Regions from separate parts of the Providencia sp. 6390 genome, predicted to be linked through region 3. Evidence: predicted binding sites of a transcription regulator. Region 3 holds the regulator's gene; each other region holds the start of a gene.
What was found. Region 3 encodes PurR, which represses purine synthesis genes. Its sites were predicted from a motif close to CANGCAAACGTTTGCNTG; they were not measured.
Positions count from the first base shown of each region.

Region 1: gltS (sodium/glutamate symporter) is a predicted target of PurR. The motif match lies at 2,626-2,643, and genes of this name have one in related genera.
Region 2: serA (phosphoglycerate dehydrogenase) is a predicted target of PurR. The motif match lies at 2,352-2,369, and genes of this name have one in related genera.
Region 4: guaB (IMP dehydrogenase) is a predicted target of PurR. The motif match lies at 4,488-4,505, and genes of this name have one in related genera.

Region 1 covers NZ_JBYVYL010000010.1:114,953-120,319, forward strand. The annotation lists gene AC3Z9T_RS18520 (AsmA family protein) at 1-1,107, opposite strand, end outside; gene AC3Z9T_RS18525 (uracil-xanthine permease family protein) at 1,194-2,576, opposite strand; gene gltS (sodium/glutamate symporter) at 2,821-4,035, shown strand; gene AC3Z9T_RS18535 (NADPH-dependent FMN reductase) at 4,119-4,667, opposite strand; gene recG (ATP-dependent DNA helicase RecG) at 4,735-5,367, opposite strand, start outside.
Region 2 covers NZ_JBYVYL010000003.1:26,251-31,617, forward strand. The annotation lists gene AC3Z9T_RS07530 (3-deoxy-7-phosphoheptulonate synthase class II) at 1-790, shown strand, start outside; gene serA (phosphoglycerate dehydrogenase) at 1,023-2,273, opposite strand; gene rpiA (ribose-5-phosphate isomerase RpiA) at 2,596-3,252, opposite strand; gene AC3Z9T_RS07545 (LysR family transcriptional regulator ArgP) at 3,436-4,335, shown strand; gene AC3Z9T_RS07550 (oxidative stress defense protein) at 4,332-5,066, opposite strand; gene argO (arginine exporter ArgO) at 5,182-5,367, opposite strand, start outside.
Region 3 covers NZ_JBYVYL010000004.1:320,484-325,850, forward strand. The annotation lists gene cfa (cyclopropane fatty acyl phospholipid synthase) at 1-451, opposite strand, end outside; gene punC (purine nucleoside transporter PunC) at 799-2,022, opposite strand; gene punR (DNA-binding transcriptional activator PunR) at 2,145-3,050, shown strand; gene purR (HTH-type transcriptional repressor PurR) at 3,054-4,079, opposite strand; gene cydH (cytochrome bd-I oxidase subunit CydH) at 4,350-4,433, shown strand; gene sodB (superoxide dismutase [Fe]) at 4,507-5,085, opposite strand.
Region 4 covers NZ_JBYVYL010000001.1:627,430-632,796, forward strand. The annotation lists gene AC3Z9T_RS03005 (S9 family peptidase) at 1-564, shown strand, start outside; gene AC3Z9T_RS03010 (TonB-dependent receptor domain-containing protein) at 704-2,962, shown strand; gene xseA (exodeoxyribonuclease VII large subunit) at 3,005-4,396, opposite strand; gene guaB (IMP dehydrogenase) at 4,568-5,367, shown strand, end outside.

The DNA of each region.
Region 1 (5,367 bases), on a different contig from region 3:
TAGCCATGTTTCAGGCAAGGTATACAAAATACCTGCGAGTTTTCCGTCATTGATGGTTAAGGTTCTATCGTTACGCTGCCATGAACCGCTAAGGTTAAATACACCTTTGTAGTAATAACCTGAAAGTTTTTCAATGTTTAGGTTATCACCTTGAATATTGATATCGCCAATCAAGGTATCGAGTTGTTGGTCATTAATCACCAATTGATTGACGCTAAAGTTGATGTGGCTTTCAGGGCTACTCCAACTTCCTCTAACCCAATCAATATGGTTTATCTCAGTATTGAGCCCAGAAGCTGCCCAATCCTTACCTTGCAGATCAACATTAGTGAGTGCGACTTTTTTTAGTGAAATAGTACGGTCACTATCAATTGCTTCACGTAATGAAGCAAAAGGGATGCTATTTTGCCAGCCCACTTTATCCATTACTAATGAATCAACAGTGATAGATCCATCGGCTAATTTTTTCCCTGAGCCTTTGATATAGCCATTATTTAAATAGCCGCTAGCATCAGTAAACTCAGTGAAGTTTTCTTGTAGTTTGCCAGTGATGGCGACATTCTTAAGTGGTAAATCGTTGATATTTAATTGCTTGGTTGTAAATCGGAAATCACCATAACCAAAAGGATGTTGAGTGCTTGGGTTCCATGGTGTGATCCCCCCTGTAAACCCAGACACTTGGATCTTGTTAGTACCTTGATTCAATTGAATGCTGCTATTTTCAAATTGCAAAATATTGGCACTTAAAGGAATGGATGCGGATGACTCTGAGGTTGTGGCAATTAAATTGCCTTGCGTGATCACTAAGCGACGAATTGCAGTGCCACTAAATAGATTACGCCAATTGACTTCGACAACGATTTGTTTTGCATCTAATGCAACATCTTGATTGCGCGAAGTGAGTTTGACATCTTGAAAAATAAATTCACCTGCATTGGAAAATTCATGACCCATGATCCCAACATCAATATCATAATTGGTGAATTTACTTAAAAATTGGCTGGCATAGGATGCGCCCCAGCGCGTTTGCAACCCTGCATAAGTGATAATTATCACTAATAATAATAGCAGTATAAGTGTTGTGATGAGCTTGGTTAACCACCTCATAGTTTATCTGCCTCTCCTTCTATAAGTTATCGGGATAGCATACAGAATAACCGCCAGTGTATACAACTCTGGCGGCGAACAAGGGATTATTTTTCGTGAGGGAAAATCAAATTTAGAACGATTGCGGTTAAACCACCAGCTGCGATGCCTGAAGAAAATAGGGTTTTCAGCCAGTCAGGGGCAAATTGTAGGATCAGTGGCTGCTGTGAAACACCCATACCAACAGCTAGTGATAATGCAATAATCATAATCGCACGACGGTTTAGTGGTTCGCGAGAGACAATACGCACACCAGACGCAGCAATAGTACCAAACATTACAATCGTTGCTCCGCCAAGTACAGGCTCAGGAATTTGTTGCACGAAACCTGCTACCGCAGGGAACAAGCCAAGTAAAACTAACATCAATGCAACGATATAGCCCACGTAACGGCTAGCCACCCCAGTGAGCTGAATAACGCCATTGTTTTGACCAAAACAGGAGTTCGGGAAGGTATTGAACACCGCAGAAACCATAGAGTTCAAACCGTTTGCTAATACGCCACCTTTAATACGTTTCATGTAGATTGGGCCACGTACAGGTTGCTCAGAAACATCGGAGGTTGCCGTGATATCACCAATAGTTTCTAAAGAAGTGACCATAAAAATCAACATCAACGGTATTAGCAGGTTCCAATCAAAAGATAGACCATAATAGAAAGGCTCAGGTATGGTCACCATGGATTGCTCTGCATCGCTTGGCTGTGAGGTAGGTAGCATATCCATCCACCAAGCCGCAAGATAGCCAACTGCCATGGCAATCACTAAGGAAGCAACGCGTAAGTAAGGATTTTTCTGGCGGTTGAGTAAAATAATAACGGCTAACACTATGCCCGCAAGGATCAAATAATCAGGGGAGCCAAAGGTGTTATCAGCAATGGCACTATGACCGCCACCAATAGAGGTTAAACCTACTTGGATCAGTGATAGACCGATGATCATCACGACTACGCCTGAAACCAATGGGGTGATCACACGACGCGCTAAATGCAAAAAGCGAGAGAGAACCACTTCCGTCAGTGCAGCAACCAGCAAAGTGCCAAACAACGCCGCCATCATTGATGGAATATCCGCGCCCCCTTGTTTTAGTGCAACACCCCCCATGATTAAAGGTGCAACAAAGTTGAAACTGGTGCCTTGGATTGATAGGAGCCCCGAACCGATAGGTCCCCAAGCGCGAATTTGAATCAGAGAGGCAATACCAGAAGCAAACAATGACATGCTAATAATGCGTTGAGTGTCATGAGCCGGCAGCCCTAGTGATTGGCAAATCAGCATGGCGGGGGTAATCACCGCGACAAACATAGCAAGAAGGTGCTGACCGGCAGCAAACAGGGCTTGCGGTAGTGGTGGCCTATCTTCTAAGCGATAAATGAGTTCACTTTTTGCCGCTACTTCAGCAGCAGATTTTTCGGATGCTTCGGGGGTCATTTGTTATTTCTCAGCCAACAAAAAAAGCATTGTAAAGCGACAAATTTAAAAAGCAATCGTTTGCGCAAAAAATATTTATCTATATATGGATAAGTAACTTCACATTTTTATATGTTTTAACTTGTGTTTATCTCCGATTTTTTTTCTAATTCGGGTACCTGCTTTTGGCGTTTTAAGGAAGAAATTAACGTCCAATTGGTTTTAAATAAATTTGAATAATATTAACAACAGACGAGGTACGTAAATGTATCATCTCGATGTCTACGGTACGCTGGTGGCGGCTACGCTTGTGCTATTGCTCGGACGTAAACTTGTAAAATCAGTTCCTTTCCTCGAAAAATATACTATCCCAGAGCCTGTTGCAGGCGGATTATTGGTCGCTTTTAGTCTATTAGTGATCAAACAAGTATTTGATTGGAGCCTGTCTTTTGACTTGTCATTACAAGAACCAATGATGTTGGCATTCTTTGCCACAATTGGTTTAAACGCAAACTTAGCCAGCTTGAAAGCCGGTGGTAAGGCACTGTTTATCTTTATTTTTGTGGTTGTAGGGTTACTGCTAGTGCAAAACACTGTCGGTATCGCTTTAGCCAAATTATTGGGTCTTGATCCTCTTATGGGGCTTCTCGCTGGTTCTATCACCTTATCGGGTGGGCACGGTACGGGTGCAGCTTGGGGTAAGATTTTTACAGACAGCTACGGTTTTCAAAGTGCCACAGAAGTTGCCATGGCGTGTGCAACGTTTGGGTTGGTTCTCGGTGGTTTAATCGGCGGCCCTGTTGCACGTTTTCTGATCCGTAATATCCCAACACCGGGTACTGCGGATGATGATAAAGATGTACCAACAGCATTTGAAAAGCCACAATCAGGTCGTATGATCACATCAATGGTATTGATTGAGACCATCGCGATGATTGCGATTTGCTTAATGGCGGGTAGTTACATTGCAGCACTGCTAGCTGATACGGCGTTTGCACTGCCTAAATTTGTTTGTGTGCTGTTTGTCGGTGTTATCTTAAGTAACAGCCTATCCATAGCGGGTTTCTATCGTGTATTTGACCGTGCAGTTTCTGTTTTAGGTAACGTTAGCCTGTCATTGTTTCTTGCGATGGCACTGATGAGTTTGAAACTGTGGGAACTGGCATCACTGGCTATTCCAATGTTGATCATTTTAGCTGTTCAAGCTTGTGTTATGGCTGGTTATGCAATTTTTGTTACTTTCCGAGTGATGGGCAAAAACTATGATGCAGCAATACTGGCAGCAGGGCACTGTGGTTTCGGTCTAGGTGCAACACCCACGGCGATTGCAAACATGCAGGCAGTGACAGATAGATTTGGTCCATCACACCTTGCATTCTTGGTTGTACCAATGGTTGGCGCATTCTTTATTGATATCGTCAATGCTATTGTGATCAAACTGTATCTGATGCTGCCTGTATTCCCTTCGGTGGTTGGATAACTTATTATAAATTAGATCAATAGCAGGTATTGCCGTGAAATTATTCACGGCAATTTTCGTTTATAGGGAACGTATTTGTGACGTTAAACTGATTTGTGCAACAAGCTCATCTGATTTAATGCTGAAATCAACCCATCTGCATAATTGCATAGCGAATCAGGGTAGGCGGTATCACTGTCGGAAGGGGAAAAATCAACTTCGGATAGCTTAATTTCTACATGAGTATCGGTAAGACGCATATGGATCCCTTGTAAAACTTGTTGCAATTGCTCTGCCGCTTTTCCTCCGCCTCTATTGGCATAGCTGACCAATAAGACAGGTTTGTTGTTCCACTCTTTATACAAATGATCGATTGCATTTTTTAATGCGGCTGGATATCCCCAATTATATTGTGGGAAAACAAAAATATAAGCATCAGCCTCCGAGATCTTTTTGCTCCAAGCAATGGTATGTTCTTGGGTATATATTCCTTCTGCGGGGAGATACGGCTCATCATCCATCGGTAAATGCCAATCTTTGAGATCAATGATTTCAGTAGGGTAATTTTTCTCAGCAACATCCTTAACCCAACGTGCTATCTGAGGGCCTATTCGTGCCTGTCGGACACTACCAATTAAGATTTGGATCTTCATTTGTTCCGCTATCCTGTTTGTTATGGCCTGTCATTTCTGATAAACAGCCCTTAGGCATATATGGATTTTAAGCTTGGCTGTATTGCTCTCGTTCAGGTAACCACCGTTCAATCAGTAGTTTGGCATTTTCAGGGTAGTGCTGTTGAATGTGTCGAGCAACGCGTTGCACTTCTGGCAACATGTGTTGATCTCGCAGTAAATCAGCCACTTTAAATTCAGCATTGCCTGTCTGACGAGTGCCTAATAATTCCCCCGGCCCTCTAATTTCCAGATCCTTCTGGGCGATCACAAAACCATCGTTACTGTCGCGTAGTACCTGCAAACGTTGTTTGGCGGTATGCGTTAATGGCGTTTTATAAAGCAGTACACAGTGAGAAGCAATGGCACCTCGGCCTACTCGACCCCTTAATTGGTGTAATTGAGCGAGTCCTAAGCGTTCAGGGTTATCAATAATCATTAAACTTGCGTTAGGAACATCAACACCAACTTCGATAACAGTCGTTGCAACCAGTAGCTGAATTTCATTATTTTTAAATGCAGCCATAATGCTTTGTTTTTCAGTCGGCTTCATTCGACCGTGCACTAAACCAACTTTTAATTCAGGGAGGGCAAGGGCAAGTTCTTCACTGGTTACTTGGGCCGCTTGTGCTTCAAGTACTTCTGAATCATCAATCAGAGTACACACCCAGTAAGCTTGCCG
Region 2 (5,367 bases), on a different contig from region 3:
AAACCGCGAGTATGATTACAAACTACATATGAAAGTTTATCCATGGTCAACTGAACGAGATCACTATGTTTCTTTCCTTGAGGAGCTATACAAAACATCTCATTATCTTTTCAAGCTTGAAGGCATTAGTAAACCTTTATATACCAGCCATGAAGCATTACTGCTACCTTATGAAGAAGCCTTAACAAGAAAGAACTCTGCAGATAATAAATGGTATAACTGTTCGGCGCATATGGTATGGGTCGGTGAGCGAACCCGTAATATTAATCAGGCACATATTGAATATCTAAGAGGAATAGAAAACCCTATTGGTATTAAATGTGGGCCAGCAATGAATAGCAGTGATCTTATTCAATTAATAACAAAAATAAATCCAAATAATGAAAACGGTAAAATAATCCTCATCATTAGAATGGGAGCGGATACTATCAAAGAAAAACTACCTGCTCTTTTGAAAGCAGTCAAACAAAAAGGACTGCCTGTTATTTGGATGATAGACCCAATGCATGGCAACACAAAAAGCACTGATAATGGGTATAAAACTCGCCATTTCACAGATATTAGTAATGAAATGACGCAATTTATTGGTTTATTAAACGAAGAAAATTTACAGCCTGGTGGCCTTCATCTTGAAATGACAGGACAAGAAGTGACTGAATGTTCTGGCGGGTTACAAGAGATAAATGTAAATGATCTATCCTATAAATACCGATCGCTCTGTGACCCTCGCTTAAATAGAATGCAATCTCTTGAATTGGCATATTTATTTAGTCGAAGTTGGATAAAATAAGATAACAAGACCACTAAGAGATAGCTAGCGTATTGAATATAATCACAATGGCACTGCATAAACAGTGCCATTACATTCACTTTATACTCGTTATACTTCAAATTGCAGGGCTTTTCATTAAGGTATAAGCGACTATGCTACGCTCGCCGAGTCACATAATTATCTATGCTCCCCAGCTATCTTCACTTGTTTCCTAGCTGCACCTCAAAATATTTAGAGTATAGATCAGTGATTAGAATAACAAACGAGCGCGAATAGTTCCCGGTAATTCCTTCACTTTCAGTAAAATATCATCAGCTTGGTCAGGCTGTTGAGTAATAATATCAATCACCACATAGCCCACATTACCTGTTGTACGCAAGTACTGCCCCACCACGTTAATATTATTCTCTGTAAACACTTGGTTGATGCTATTCATCATACCTGGGCGGTTTTCATGAATATGCAACAAACGGTTAGTATCTTCAGTATGTACTGGTAGAGAAACTTCTGGGAAGTTGACTGCTGATAATGTTGAACCATTATCAGAATATTTCGCTAATTTGCTCGCAACTTCTAAACCAATGTTTTCTTGAGCTTCCTCAGTAGAACCACCGATATGTGGTGTTAATATCACATTATCGAATTTAATCAATTCACTGATAAATGGGTCATTAGGATCATTATTACCAGCAGGCTCGGTTGGGAACACATCTACCGCCGCCCCTGATAAATGTTTACTCTCTAATGCATCTGCTAAAGCAGGAATATCAACAACTGTTCCACGTGAAGCATTGATAAAAATTGCCCCTGGTTTCATCAGTTCAAATTGAGGCTTCGCAAACATGTTTTTAGTACTTGCTGTTTCTGGCACATGTAAGCTCACCACATCGCTCATATTCAATAGCTCGGCCATTGAACGAACTTGTGTTGCGTTACCTAGAGGGAGTTTATTTTCAATGTCATAGAAGTAGACATCCATACCAATCCCTTCAGCTAAAATACCCAGCTGCGTACCAATATGACCATACCCAACAATACCTAAGCGTTTACCGCGTGCTTCAAAACAGCCTTTAGCTTGCTTTTCCCAAATGCCACGGTGTGCTTTCATATTCGCTTCAGGGATACGACGCAGTAATAATAATAATTGGCCAAGTACCATCTCTGCAACGGAACGAGTATTCGAGAAAGGCGCATTGAAGACAGGGATCCCACGTTTAGCCGCGGCATCTAAATCAACTTGGTTAGTTCCAATACAGAAACAACCTACTGCAACCAATTTTTCAGCCGCAGCAAAAACTTCTTCAGTCAAATGAGTACGGGAACGAATACCAACAAAACGTGCGTCTTTAATTGCTTCTTTTAATTCTTCATCCGACAGTGCACTTTTGTGATACTCAATGTTGGTATAACCTGCCGCTTTTAGGTTATCCACAGCGCTATGGTGAACACCTTCCAATAATAAAAACTTAATTTTGTCTTTTTCCAAAGATACCTTGACCATTTACCCTACCCTATCATGCTTAAAATTCGTAACAGATGAATCTCCGCCTACCAACATAGCAAAAAATGGCACAGTATCAATACAATCGTTTGCCTAGCCCTAACTATCTAGCGCGAAGAAAAAGAAGTTATACGGAAGAAAATCAGGGGCGGTAACACAAAATAAGGATTTTGCCTATGTTATAAGCATTAGTGTGAGATATATCACCAAAATAGTGATGAATAAAAAATAGTGAATTTTTTTACTAATAATTGCTACCAGAAAAATCAATATAAAAAATTAAACCAGCAAAATAATCACTGGTTTAATTTCATCTGAAATACTATTTAATGGTTTTAACCCCTTCCGAGGTTCCCATCAATACAACATCTGCACCGCGGTTCGCAAATAAACCAACTGTTACGACACCTGCGATACCGTTAATTTTATTTTCAAGAGCAACGGGATCAACAATACTTAAATTGTGCACATCCAAAATCACATTACCATTATCAGTCACGACATTTTGACGATATTCAGGCGTACCACCCAATTTCACCAGTTCACGAGCCACATAGCTACGCGCCATTGGGATCACTTCAACTGGCAGTGGAAACTTACCCAATACGTCGACTTGCTTTGATTGATCAACAATACAAATGAATGTTTTTGAGATAGCAGCAACGATTTTTTCACGCGTTAACGCCGCACCACCTCCTTTGATCATATTCATGTGATGGTCAATTTCATCTGCGCCATCAACATAAACATCTAATGAATCAACATCATTACAGTCTAAAACAGGAATACCCAACGCCTTAAGTTTTGCTGTAGACGCTTCAGAGCTGGAAACTGCGCCTTCAATCTGACCTTTTATTGTCGCGAGTGCATCAATAAAATGGGCAGCAGTAGAACCTGTACCAACACCAACGATCGTGCCTGGTTTTACATAATCTAATGCCGCCCAACCTACTGCTTTTTTTAATTCATCCTGAGTCATGCCCATACCTTCTGCTATTTAAAAAGTAAATGGAATTTGTGTTAACAGTATATACCGGACACCCGACAAGTTCAGCTTTGTTCGCTGTATTCTGTGATTTACACAATGTCATTAATATTTCAAGTGTTCTGCAACAAACTATGGCATATTAAGACGTAGAATAACGATAAGGAGAATACCCCAATGAAGCGCCCTGATTACCGCGCGTTGCAAGCACTGGATGCTGTCATTCGTGAAAGAGGATTTGAGCGAGCTGCTCAAAAACTGTGTATTACACAGTCTGCTGTTTCACAACGGATCAAGCAATTAGAAAATCTGTTTGGCCAACCACTGCTTGTTCGGACAGTACCACCGCATCCCACAGAGCAAGGGCAGAAATTGCTAGCACTGCTTCACCAAGTAGAATTATTGGAAGAGCAATGGCTTGGCGATGAAAATGGTGGTTCAACACCATTATTACTGTCACTTGCAGTCAACGCCGATAGTTTGGCAACTTGGTTGTTACCTGCGCTCAATCCTGTATTAGGCAACACGCCAATACGCTTGAATATCCAAGTGGAAGATGAGACCCGAACTCAAGAGCGTTTAAGGCGTGGGGAAGTTGTTGGTGCGATCAGTATTCAGCCACAAGCACTACCGGGGTGCCTTGTCGATAAATTGGGGGCTTTGGATTACCTTTTTGTTGCATCACCTGATTTTGCAGCAACCTATTTCCCTGATGGCGTCACACGTTCATCACTGCTAAAAGCACCTGCGGTTGCCTTCGACCACCTTGATGATATGCATCAAGCCTTTGTGCAACAAAACTTTGGTTTATCACCAGGAAGTGTTCCCTGTCATATCGTGAATTCATCAGAAGCTTTCGTGCAATTAGCTAAACAGGGTTCGACCTGTTGTATGATCCCTCATTTGCAGATAGCAAATGAACTAAAAAGTGGTGAATTGGTGGATTTAACACCAGGGCTATGTCAACGTCGTATGCTTTATTGGCATCGTTTTGCACCAGAAAGCCGTACGATGAAAAAAGTAACTGACGCCCTGCTCAAAACAGGACGCCTAATGTTGAAACAAGAAGAAATTTAACGTTTTAACTCAAAAACCACATCAACTTGATCATTAAAATCAATGCTCTGCTGCTCATAAGTTTCGTTAACATCACGTTCAGGGGCAGCAGCAAGCACAGCTTTCGCACGGTAGTTCATCACAGGTGCTGGGTATGGAACCGCATCTGGAGCACGATAGTTGATACTATACACAGGCCCTAATTGAACACTGAAACCTTTTGCTAACGCGCTAGCTTGCTCAATCGCATTGGTAATCGCTTTTTCGCGTGCTTCATCACGATATTTTTGTGGGTTATTGACACCAAACTGAACTGAATTGATTTCATTCAGCCCTGCTTTCAAAGCACCATCCAGCAGTGTATTCAGTTGATCTAACTTAGTCACTTTAACTTCAACAGAACGGACTGCGGTATAGCCAACAATTGATGATTTTTGTGATTCTTTGTCATACTCATATTTAGGCTGAGTACGTACGTTCGCAGCATTAATATCTTTCTTTTCGATGCCATTTTGTTTTAAAAAATCAAAATATTCAGCAACACGTTTATCAACACCCGCTTTCGCGGCTGCGGCATCTTTTTCGGTCACTTCAACATTAATATTTAATGTTGCCATATCCGGTGATGCCTTAATCACTGCATTACCCGATGTAGTAATATGTGGGCCTTCAGGAAGTGGATTGGCTTGTGCAATAGTGGGAACTGCAATACCCGCCATCATGGCGGCAAGAACTAAAGACTTTAACTTCACAGGACCTCCTAAGAAATAATAACAAGAAAGTTGCGGCGATATTATCAATTCATCGCAACCTACATCAACCTTAGCACATTCAATGTAAAGTTCTTTTCAGATTAATAAGAAATTGCTAGTACCCTAATCCTTGCTTTGCTAATTGAAAAGCAATAAACCACATCACTGTACCAACAAACACGTTAATAATACGTTGCGACAAAGGCTTATTCAGTACAGGTGAAAACCATGCTGCTAACATCGCTAACGCAAAGAACCAAACAAAAGAAGCAGTTAATGCACCGGCAGTAAACCAAGGGCG
Region 3 (5,367 bases):
GCGCTTGCTCAAGTGTGGTTGCTTCATTCCAATAGCCGCAAGAATATTGCATATAAGGGTCTAACATTAGGGTAAAAAGATCATTACCTAAGTCATAGTGTTCTTCCCCTACAATCCAAGAACGCTTTTGAGTTTGCAAATTTCTTAGGCGCGCCATCGCGACTTTCATTATATCGGTAAGGTTATTGGGTAATTTAGTGTCAAGCTTGGCGTGTAATACTTTATAGAAAAATAGATCAAGACGCTCGCAATCCCACCAGCCATCCATATAACTCTCACCGAGACCAAGAGAGCCTTTTTGCAAAACTCTTTTAAAGAAATCGGTATTATGTACTTGAATATCAAATGGGCGTGAACCGTTTACTTCGATGCCTGCTTGGCTTAATAACGATTCTGCAATTCTTTGCCAATTTGAAACTTTACTTTTGGTTTCATCTACACAAGTGCTCATATGCTCTCCAACTTGAGATGAAGGTTTTTGAGATAGAATTCCAACTTGCTGAAAGTGTAGGAGCTGCGAAGAAATAGCTTCGCAAAGACAGGGCTTGACTAATACCGGAAAGCCCTGATTACAGTATTAACTCAAAAATCACTTCGGACTAACTACTCTCCGAGTATAGAAGTGATATTTTTATTTAACAATGGCGAAAAATGTCACTTTAGGCAAAAAAGTAGAATTTAGAGTAAATACGCATAATTAGAGTTTCTAATAATGTCTAGAAGATCTGATAAAGAGTATCAAGTTAGGATTTTTCACTAAAATCAGCCACTAAAATGCAGTGGCTGATAAAAAAACAGTTATTGAGGCTGGTATTCAGAGGTTTTTTCGGTGGATTTAGAATGATCTTTTGTATACTGCATAAAATAACCGATAACCATCGGAATGATTGTTACAGCCATGACACCTGTGGTGGCTAATAGTGGGTCAAAAGGTAGTGCTGAGACTAATAAACTAGCTAAAAAACATAATCCAAGTTGCAATGAATTCTGTAAAGCGGCTGCTTTACCACTGGCTTGTGGGTAAGCATTCAATGCTTTAGATACCGCTATTGGATAAGATGCACCATTCATGGCCGCCATAAAACAAAATGGAATTAATATCATGGTGAGTGTAGGCGTAGTATAAATAGCCATTAAAAATAAAATAGCCATACTGATTGCATAGCCCACCAACAATAATGGAAATAACACATCAGCACGTATTTTGATTAAGACAAAGCGACAGCCATATCCACCGACAATAAATGCTAATGTTTGCGGGATATAACTCAAACCAATATCTGCTGGGTTAAAACCCATATTGCGCAAAATAAAAGGTGACCCTGTCAGCCAAGCAAAGAAACCTGCACTACAAGAGGCATAAATTAAAACATTACCACTAAAAATACGTGAGCCTAGTAAAGTGAAAAAGGAAATTGGTTTATTTTCTGTTTCGTCAGTAGTGATGGTTTTTGGTGTCACTTTTTTCAACAACAGTGTTGGGATTAATAATAAAATACCTACAGCCATTAAAACGACAAAAATAATTTCCCAATCGTAGTGCTCTAGTACCCATGCACCTAATAATGGTGCTAAAGCAGGTGATAGGGCAACTAAAGGCATAATTGAAGCAAATACTTTTTGAGTGCTTGCTGCGTCATAACGGTCAATGACTAGTGCTTGCCAAAGAACAGCTGCACTACAAACCCCTACCGCTTGTAAGAAACGCAAGATCAGTAACTGCGTTGCGTCTGTTACCCAAAGAATGCCGAGGCAACTGAATATAAACAGCGATAAACCAGCAATTAAGATTGGCTTGCGGCCAAGTTTGTCAGAGAGTGGTCCCCATAGTAGCTGTGCGAAGGCAAAACCCGCTAAGAAGATGCTTAAGGAAGCGCTAATTGCGCCTTCGGTGGTGTTTAACGTGGTTTGCATTGAGCCAAATGCAGGTAGATACATATCGATGGCTAAAAACCCTAACATACTCAATCCAGCAAGGTAGAGCATAAAGCTTGGGGAGTTTTTCGTCACAGTATTTGTCATGGCAGCTTACTTTCTAGAATTTACAAAATTGTTAACAGATGCACTATTGTATAGGCTGTATTTTTACATTGTGAAACGGTAATATTTGGATCCTGCTATCAAATTTTTTGAAAGGTATAGTTATGTGGTCAGCGCATGCACTAGAAGTGATTGATGCGGTTGCAAGAACGGGGAGTTTTAGTGGTGCCGCCGAGGAGCTACATCGCGTTCCATCTGCAATTAGCTATACAGTTAAACAAGTAGAGGAATGGCTTGCTGTACCGATATTTGAACGTCGTCACCGAGATGTGATATTGACGGAAGCAGGCGAGATATTTATCAAGCAAGGTCGCTCAGTTATCAAAAAAATGGCACAGACACGTCATCAGTGCCAACAGGCGGCAAATGGCTGGAGAGGGCAATTTAGCATAGCTGTGGATTGTATTGTTAAACCTCAGCGGACGCAGCAATTGATCTTAGATTTTTATCGTCATTTCCCTGATATTGAATTATATATTCACCCTGAAGTCTTTAATGGCGTGTGGGATGCTTTGGCGGATGGTCGTGTTGACGTGGCAATTGGTGCAACGCGGGCTTCCCCTATTGGCGAACGTTACAGTTTTCGAGATATGGGGTTTATGTCATGGTGGTGTGTCGCCGCGCCGAATCACCCATTAGCACAATTTGAAGGGAAGCTAGCGGATGACCAGATGCGTGATTATCCAAGCTTATGTCTTGAAGACACCTCAAGGAGCCTCCCCAAAAGAGATACATGGGCGTTAGATAACCAGCGTCGCCTTGTCGTGCCTTATTGGGAAGATGGCATGGCCTGCCTTGTTAATGAACTGTGTGTTGGAATGGTTCCTGAACATCGAGCAGCTCCTTATTGTGCAGAAGGTAAATTGATTCCACTACAACTGTCGCAACCTTTTCCGCCAAGCCCTTGTTGCTTAACGTGGGTTGAAAAGAATACATCACCAGCGTTGAGTTGGTTGCTTGAATACCTTGGCGACAGTGAAACTCTCAACGCTGAGTGGTTAGCGCCATAATAATTAGCGGCGATAATCGATATATGGCCCATCAGCTACAGAACGGCGCTCGACTAAACGTGGGTGTACTTCAATGGTTTGTGCATCTTCACGTTTATTGACGATACGGTCGAGTAGCATAGTAAAAGCCATTTGGCCTAGGCGTTCTTTTGGTTGGTGGATAGTCGTGAGAGCAGGGGTAAAATAGCGTGCATTACGTACGTTATCATAGCCAATGATCGAAATATCTTGTGGAACGCGCAGCCCCATCTCATCAGCAGCACAAATAGCACCCATAGCCATAATATCACCGCCACAAAAAACAGCAGTTGGTTTTTGCTTATTACTCAAGATCTGCATCATGGCTTTATAGCCTGATTCTGGCTCGAAATCCCCTTGAACAATCCACTCATCACGTAAAGTGACTTTGGCTTCTTCCATGGCTTTTTGGAAGCCAGTGAGACGACCAATACCGGTGTTTCGTTCAAGTGAACCGGGGATCACACCGATATCTCGGTGGCCTCGGTCAATCAAATACCGACCTGCAAGGTAGCCACCATGAAATGAATTATCAATAATACTATCAGTAAAGTCACCGCGTGATGTTCCCCAATCCATGACCACCATTGGAATATTGCGGTAATCCTCTAACATATTAATGAGTTTTTCTGGGTACTCAGAGCACATTACTAGAAGGCCATCAACACGTTTTTGAGCAAGCATTTGCAGGTAGGCTTGTTGTTTGCCTAAGTTATTATGTGAGTTACAAAGAATAAGGGTGTAACCTTTTTCATAACAACTGTTTTCCACGGACTCAATAACTTCTGCGAAATAAGGGGCTTCGCTCGATGTGGCAAGTAACCCAATCGATTTGGTATGGTTAACTTTCAAACTACGAGCAACAGCACTTGGCGAATAGTTGAGTTCTTTTATCGCGGCCCAAACAGCAGCCTTAGTATCATCGGCTACGAAGCGCGTTTTATTAATTACATGGGATACGGTTGTGGTGGAGACACTAGCGCGCTTCGCCACATCTTTAATCGTTGCCATGGGGGAAAAAAACTCCTGACCAATAATCGGTCTTGTTATGAATACTTATTAAAAATTACCAGCATATTGAGGCATAGTCGTTTAACTGGCAATAATTTAGCGATTTGTTATGGATTTTGTCTGATCTAGCGCAAAAACAAAAGAAATAATTGATGTTATAACCTGTGATATAGACACTGGTTTTTATAAATCGTCATGTCATACTTATTTAACCTTATACAATATAGGGTCAAATGGCGGGTTAACTGTTCGTTATGATGAGAGGAACTCATGGATACAGATTTTAAATTCGGATTATTGGCAGCAATAGGTTCTTTGGCAGTGATCATCGCATTTGCGGTACATATTTTTTAGTTTTGCCTTTTAGTCATCAAAGGTAAGATCACAAAGGGCGAGCATCGCTCGCCCTTGATGTTGATAAAATCAATTAAGCGAGATTTTCTTCAACAAATTTCCAGTTCACGAGTGACCAAAAGTTTTCTAAATATTTTGGACGCGCGTTACGGTAATCAATATAGTAAGCATGTTCCCAAATATCAACAGTCAGCACAGGCTTATCATCACCAGAGATTGGTGTTGCTGCGTTAGAGGTGTTAACAATAGCTAAGTTACCATCCGCTTTTTTCACTAACCAAGTCCAACCCGCACCAAAGTTTTTGATTGCTGCATCAGTGAATTGTTGCTTGAATTCAGCGAATGAGCCAAAGGCTTTGTTGATAGCATCAGCAACTTTGCCTGTTGGTTCGCCGCCTGCATTTGGCGCTAAACAGTGCCAATAAAAAGTGTGGTTCCACACTTGTGCGGCATTGTTAAAAATACCTGCATCCGAAGTCTTAATGATTTCTTCTAAGGATTTACCTTCGAAAGCCGTACCTTTTACTAGGTTGTTTAGGTTAACAACATAAGTATTGTGGTGTTTACCATAGTGGTACTCTAAAGTTTCTTCAGAAATATAAGGTTCTAAAGCATTTTTAGCATAAGGTAGAGCGGGTAGTTCAAATGACATTGCGTACTCCTTGTTTGCGTTTTAAACAATACGTATGGGTATGATGCTCGAAATTGAGCGAATAATTATTTTTCAATCATGCACGTAATAAGTGGTGTGCAGTATGTATTATTTTCTAGCCATTATAGCATTATACCACATCAAAAATGTGGGCATGTGTGTCATCGTATTATATTAACAAACTAAACATATAAATACATAGAAAAATCATAGGGATAATAAATTTCAAAAATCTATAAATGAGTTTGTTAGAATAAAGTTAATTTAAGTTAATTGTCTTTA
Region 4 (5,367 bases), on a different contig from region 3:
AAAATGAATTCATTTACTGATTTTGTTGATGTGACGAAGGCTTTAATTAATCAAGGCTACGGTCAATCAGGACATGTCTATGCCATGGGGGGGAGTGCTGGTGGTCTGTTAATGGGAACGGTGGTCAACATTGCACCTGAATTATATGAAGGTGTTGTTGCATCAGTACCCTTTGTTGACGTTGTGACAACGATGCTTGATCCATCAATACCACTCACAACGGGTGAATATGATGAATGGGGTAATCCTGAAAATTCAGAGGATTATTGGCGTATTAAGGCCTATAGCCCTTATGACAATATTAAAAATCAGCAGTATCCACATATGTTAGTTACGACAGGTTTACATGATTCTCAAGTGCAGTATTGGGAGCCGGCTAAATGGGTCGCAAAATTGCGTGATAATAAACAAGGCAATTCATTATTGTTGTTAGAAACAAATATGAACGCAGGCCATGGGGGTAAATCTGGTCGTTATAACGCATTGGATGATATCGCTCTTGATTATAGTTTTATTTTAATGTTGGAAGATAAAAAACAGTATTTCCCACAATTAAACAATTAAAATAATAATAAATGCAGAAACGTTGGGTCATGGTTTATTGACTATGACCCAATCATCATGCATGCACTTATAATAATTAGATTCTATTTTGAAGCATGTGAATGCATATTTTTATTGTTGCGTTTACAGGAATAGTTAGATGGATCACACATTAAAATTATTAGGAGCCAGTCTTTTAATGACAGGGCTTCATGGTATTGCTTTGGCTGAAACTTCACAGCAAAAAAATAATGATGACAACACAGTACAGTTTAGCAAATTAAAGGTCTCTGGCGCGCAGAAGCAAACACCGTTGGTGAAGGCATTAGAAAAACCCGGTGCGTTTAGTGCCGTGGGAACAGAAAATAAGCTTCAAGGCTTGGATAAAATTATTCGAACCATGCCAGGAACTTATACCCAAATGGATGCCAGCCAAGGCACCGTAAATGTTAATATTCGCGGTTTAAGTGGATTTGGTCGCGTTAACATGATGGTGGATGGCATTACGCAAACTTACTATGGCATATCTCCAAGTAATTATACTCACGGCCAGCAACCTAATAATGATTTTGGCGCATTAATTGACCCTAACTTTATTGTTGAAGTCGAAGTTGAAAAAGGGCAATTAAACGGGGGAAATAGTGTTAACGCCCTTGCAGGGAGTGCTAATTTTCGAACGATTGGTATTGAAGATGTTATTTTTGAAGGTAACTCATATGGTTTAAGAAGTAAGGCTCGCTGGGGGGATAATGGACTTGGTTATAATGGTATGGTGGCTGTTGCGGGCAAAACATTAATCAATGAAGATAAAGGCTATTTCGGTGGTTTAATTGCGGTGAGTGGACATAACATTCCAGCAAATTATAAAAATGGCGCTGGCTATGATAGCGATGACTTTGCGACTGATAATACATTTAAACAAAAACCACAGTCACAGCTGACTAAATTAAAATATAAGCCTAATGACAGCCATGAATTAGAATTTAGTGGCCGTTTTTATCAAAACAAATTAACTCGCCGTAAGATAGACAGCGAAGATTATTATATTAAATATAAATACACACCATTAAATGAACTTATTGATACAGAATTGATTGTTAATCATGGAAAGAGTAATCAAAAATTTGAAGGTGACTCATTGGGTTGGGCATTACGGCAGGGTGAATCTAAAAATATTTCTGATGGCATTAACCTAAGTAATACCAGCCGTTTTTCATATGGTGAAATGGATTACGAGTGGAAAGTTGGTTCCAAGTTAATGAAAAATAAATATCAACGAGAGGTTTCCAGCGCTGTTGATGTCGATACGCTAATCTATAATCCCTTTTCTCCAAGTGGAACATTAGACTTGGCCAGTATGTATACGCAGTTTAATGCGAAATATGATATTTATACGGCTACTTTTGATTTGAACTATACACACTATCAACTGAAAGGTTTTAAACCTGCTTGCGATTATGATGTGAAGTGTTTCCCTCAAGGTGAGGCATCGATCAATTTACGTGAAGGTGGTTTTAACCCAGGCATTTTGCTGTCTGCTGAAATTATTCCTGAATTTCAACCCTTTGTTAGCTATGCTCATTCTATGCGCGCCCCGAATTCACAGGAAGTGTTTTACTCGCAAAATGGCGGTAATTCAATGAATCCATTTTTAAAGGGCGAAAAAGCGCAGACATGGCAAATAGGCTTTAACAGTGTTAAACCTGACCTTATCGTTGAAGGCGATCAATTTAATCTGAAAGCACTTTGGTTCCACACCAAAGTAAAAGATTATATTACTAGCAAGCCTTATTTGTTGTGCCGCCCGAGAACTGAAGCTGAGTTTGAATGGTGCTTAATGAATGATGATGTTTGGGATAAGGAATTTCCAGACTTTATGCAGAAAAGCTATATCTACATGAACGACCCAAGAGATGTGAATTTACGCGGTTATGAACTCCAAGCAAATTATGATGCAGGTGTGTTTTATTCAACATTGTCTTATACCAAAGAAACGGGGGATCAGCCTAATTCAATAGCCAGTGTCGCTGATTTTAGTGCGGGTGATTTTAGTGAACTGCCTGATTATTACTTGACATTAGACAGTGGAGTTCGGTTATTAGATGAAAAGCTGAAATTAGGCACAATGATTACAGTAACGGGGCCAGCAAAGCGTATTGGGGTTGAATCATTGGTTGATAATAATGGTGATGCATTGAAGGATAAATATGAAAAACAACCGACAATTATCGATCTATATGCTGATTATGAAATTAATAAAAATGTGACTTTGATGTTCAATGTTAATAATTTGACCAATAAAGTGTACTCTGATGCGTTAAATCGCTCCAATTCAACGGCAGTTATGGAAGAGCGCGGTAAAAATAATGCCACCGCTAGAGGCCGCTCTTACATGTTGGGTGGGGTAGTCCGTTTCTAAAAATAGAAAAGAGGATATCGATTTTATTCGATATCCTCAGTCTTAAGATTTGTTGGCAGATCGAGGAGCGCGTTTGGCTTTCAATTTAGTTACTTCAGTCACTTCACTTTCAACCCAACCATCATTGAGACGGGTTTTCAGCTTTTGCCCTAATTTAATTTGTGAGGTTTTTTTCAGTACCGTGCCATCAGTAGTTTCACTGATACTAAACCCTCGCGCTAAAGTGGCTAGTGGGCTAACCGCTTCCATTTTTGAACAGGCTACAGCAAAACGTTGTTTATAACCATTGAGTAGCTCAGAAGCCATATTTTGCAAATGATACTGTGTTTGCTGTAATGCACGTTGTTGTTTTTGCAGCTGCGGACGTAAATCCTGCTGTGATAAGCGGCGTTGTAGTTGTTCATGGCGCATTTGGACATTTTGTATGCGCCTAGTGATTGCTTGATTAAGTTTTTGGCTCAGAAGACTGAGTTGATGCTGCTGCCTTGCTAAACGTAATTGAGGGTGCTGCTGTTGTAAACGATGTTGCAAACGACTAAAGCGTTGTTGTTGACCTGCAAGATAGTAATCCATCGCCATCTCAAGGTGTTGCTGCGATGATTGTAGTTGGCGGATCAATTCAAGTTGATTTCGACTGACTAATTCTGCGGCGGCTGAAGGGGTTGGTGCACGCACATCAGCAACAAAATCAGCAATAGTAACATCAGTTTCATGACCAACTGCACTTACAATAGGTATTCGACTAGCAAAGATAGCTCTCGCAACGATTTCCTCATTGAATGCCCACAAATCCTCTAATGAGCCTCCACCGCGGCCAACAATCAGCACATCACATTCATCACATTCATCACGTAAATTTGCTAATGCAATGGCTCTAGCAATTTGAGCAGGCGCTTGATCCCCTTGTACTGCAGTAGGATAAATAACCACCGGTAGTGAGGGGTCTCGACGGCGTAGAATGTGTAGAATATCATGTAATGCCGCACCAGTAGCTGAAGTGATTACCCCGATACGTTTCGCTGGTGAAGGTAACGGTTGTTTATGCATCGCATCAAATAAACCTTCCGCACTGAGAACTTGTTTCAACAATTCAAAACGTTGCTGTAATAGCCCTTCGCCAGCAGGTTGCATACTTTCAATGATGATTTGATAGTCACCACGTGGTTCATACAGGGTGACGGTTGCACGAACTAATACTTGTTGACCATTTTGTGGGCGAAAGGTAACACGGGTGTTTTGCCCGCGAAACATAGCTGCACGAACCTGAGCTTTATCATCTTTTAAGGTGAGATACCAATGACCAGAGCTAGGTTGTGAAAAGTTTGAGATTTCGGCTGTTAACCAAACCCGACCCATTTGGCGATCTAGAAGTTCACGAACCGCTTGATTGAGTTTGCTGACAGAATAAATTCCACTATTTTCTTGTGTTGACATGTGAGCTAGATCAAATTCTAAAACAATGACTTAATTGACTGATACTAACCTAGTCAGAGCAGTTAGCAAGTTTTTTTTCAAAAAAAGGCTGGAGGCAATCGGTTTCGGTGTGTATAATGCCGCGGCAATATTTTATACCTTTCCATAACGCTGCCTGGTGAGATATTGCCTATGTTACGCATTAAAAAAGAAGCACTAACTTTCGACGACGTATTGCTCGTTCCTGCACACTCAACCGTATTACCAAACACGGCCGATCTGTCTACCCAACTGACCGCAACTATCCGCCTGAACATTCCTATGCTCTCTGCTGCGATGGACACTGTGACCGAATCTGATCTTGCTATCGCACTAGCTCAAGAGGGTGGTCTTGGTTTTATTCACAAAAACATGTCTATTGAGCGCCAAGCTGAAGAAGTTCGCCGTGTGAAGAAACACGAAAGTGGTGTTGTTGCTGATCCTGTGACAGTAACGCCAGACACTACTATTCGTGAAGTTCAAGAAATGTCAGAACGTAACGGTTTTGCTGGTTACCCAGTGGTTGCTGCTGATAACTCTTTAGTGGGTATTATTACTGGCCGTGACGTTCGCTTTGTTACCGATTTAGATCAACCGGTTACTGCAGTCATGACGCCTAAAGAACGCTTAGTGACGGTGAAAGAAGGCGAAGCACGTGAAGTCGTTCTGCAAAAAATGCATGAAAAACGTGTTGAAAAGGCATTAGTTATTGATGATAACTTCCACCTTTTAGGCATGATCACCGTTAAAGATTTCCAAAAAGCAGAGCGTAAACCTAACGCATGTAAAGACGAGCAAGGCCGTCTGCGTGTAGGTGCTGCTGTTGGTGCGGGTGCAGGTAACGAAGAGCGTGTTGATGCACTTGTTGCCGCAGGCGTTGACGTTTTGTTGATTGACTCATCACACGGCCATTCAGAAGGTGTGTTACAACGCATTCGTGAGACACGCAAAAA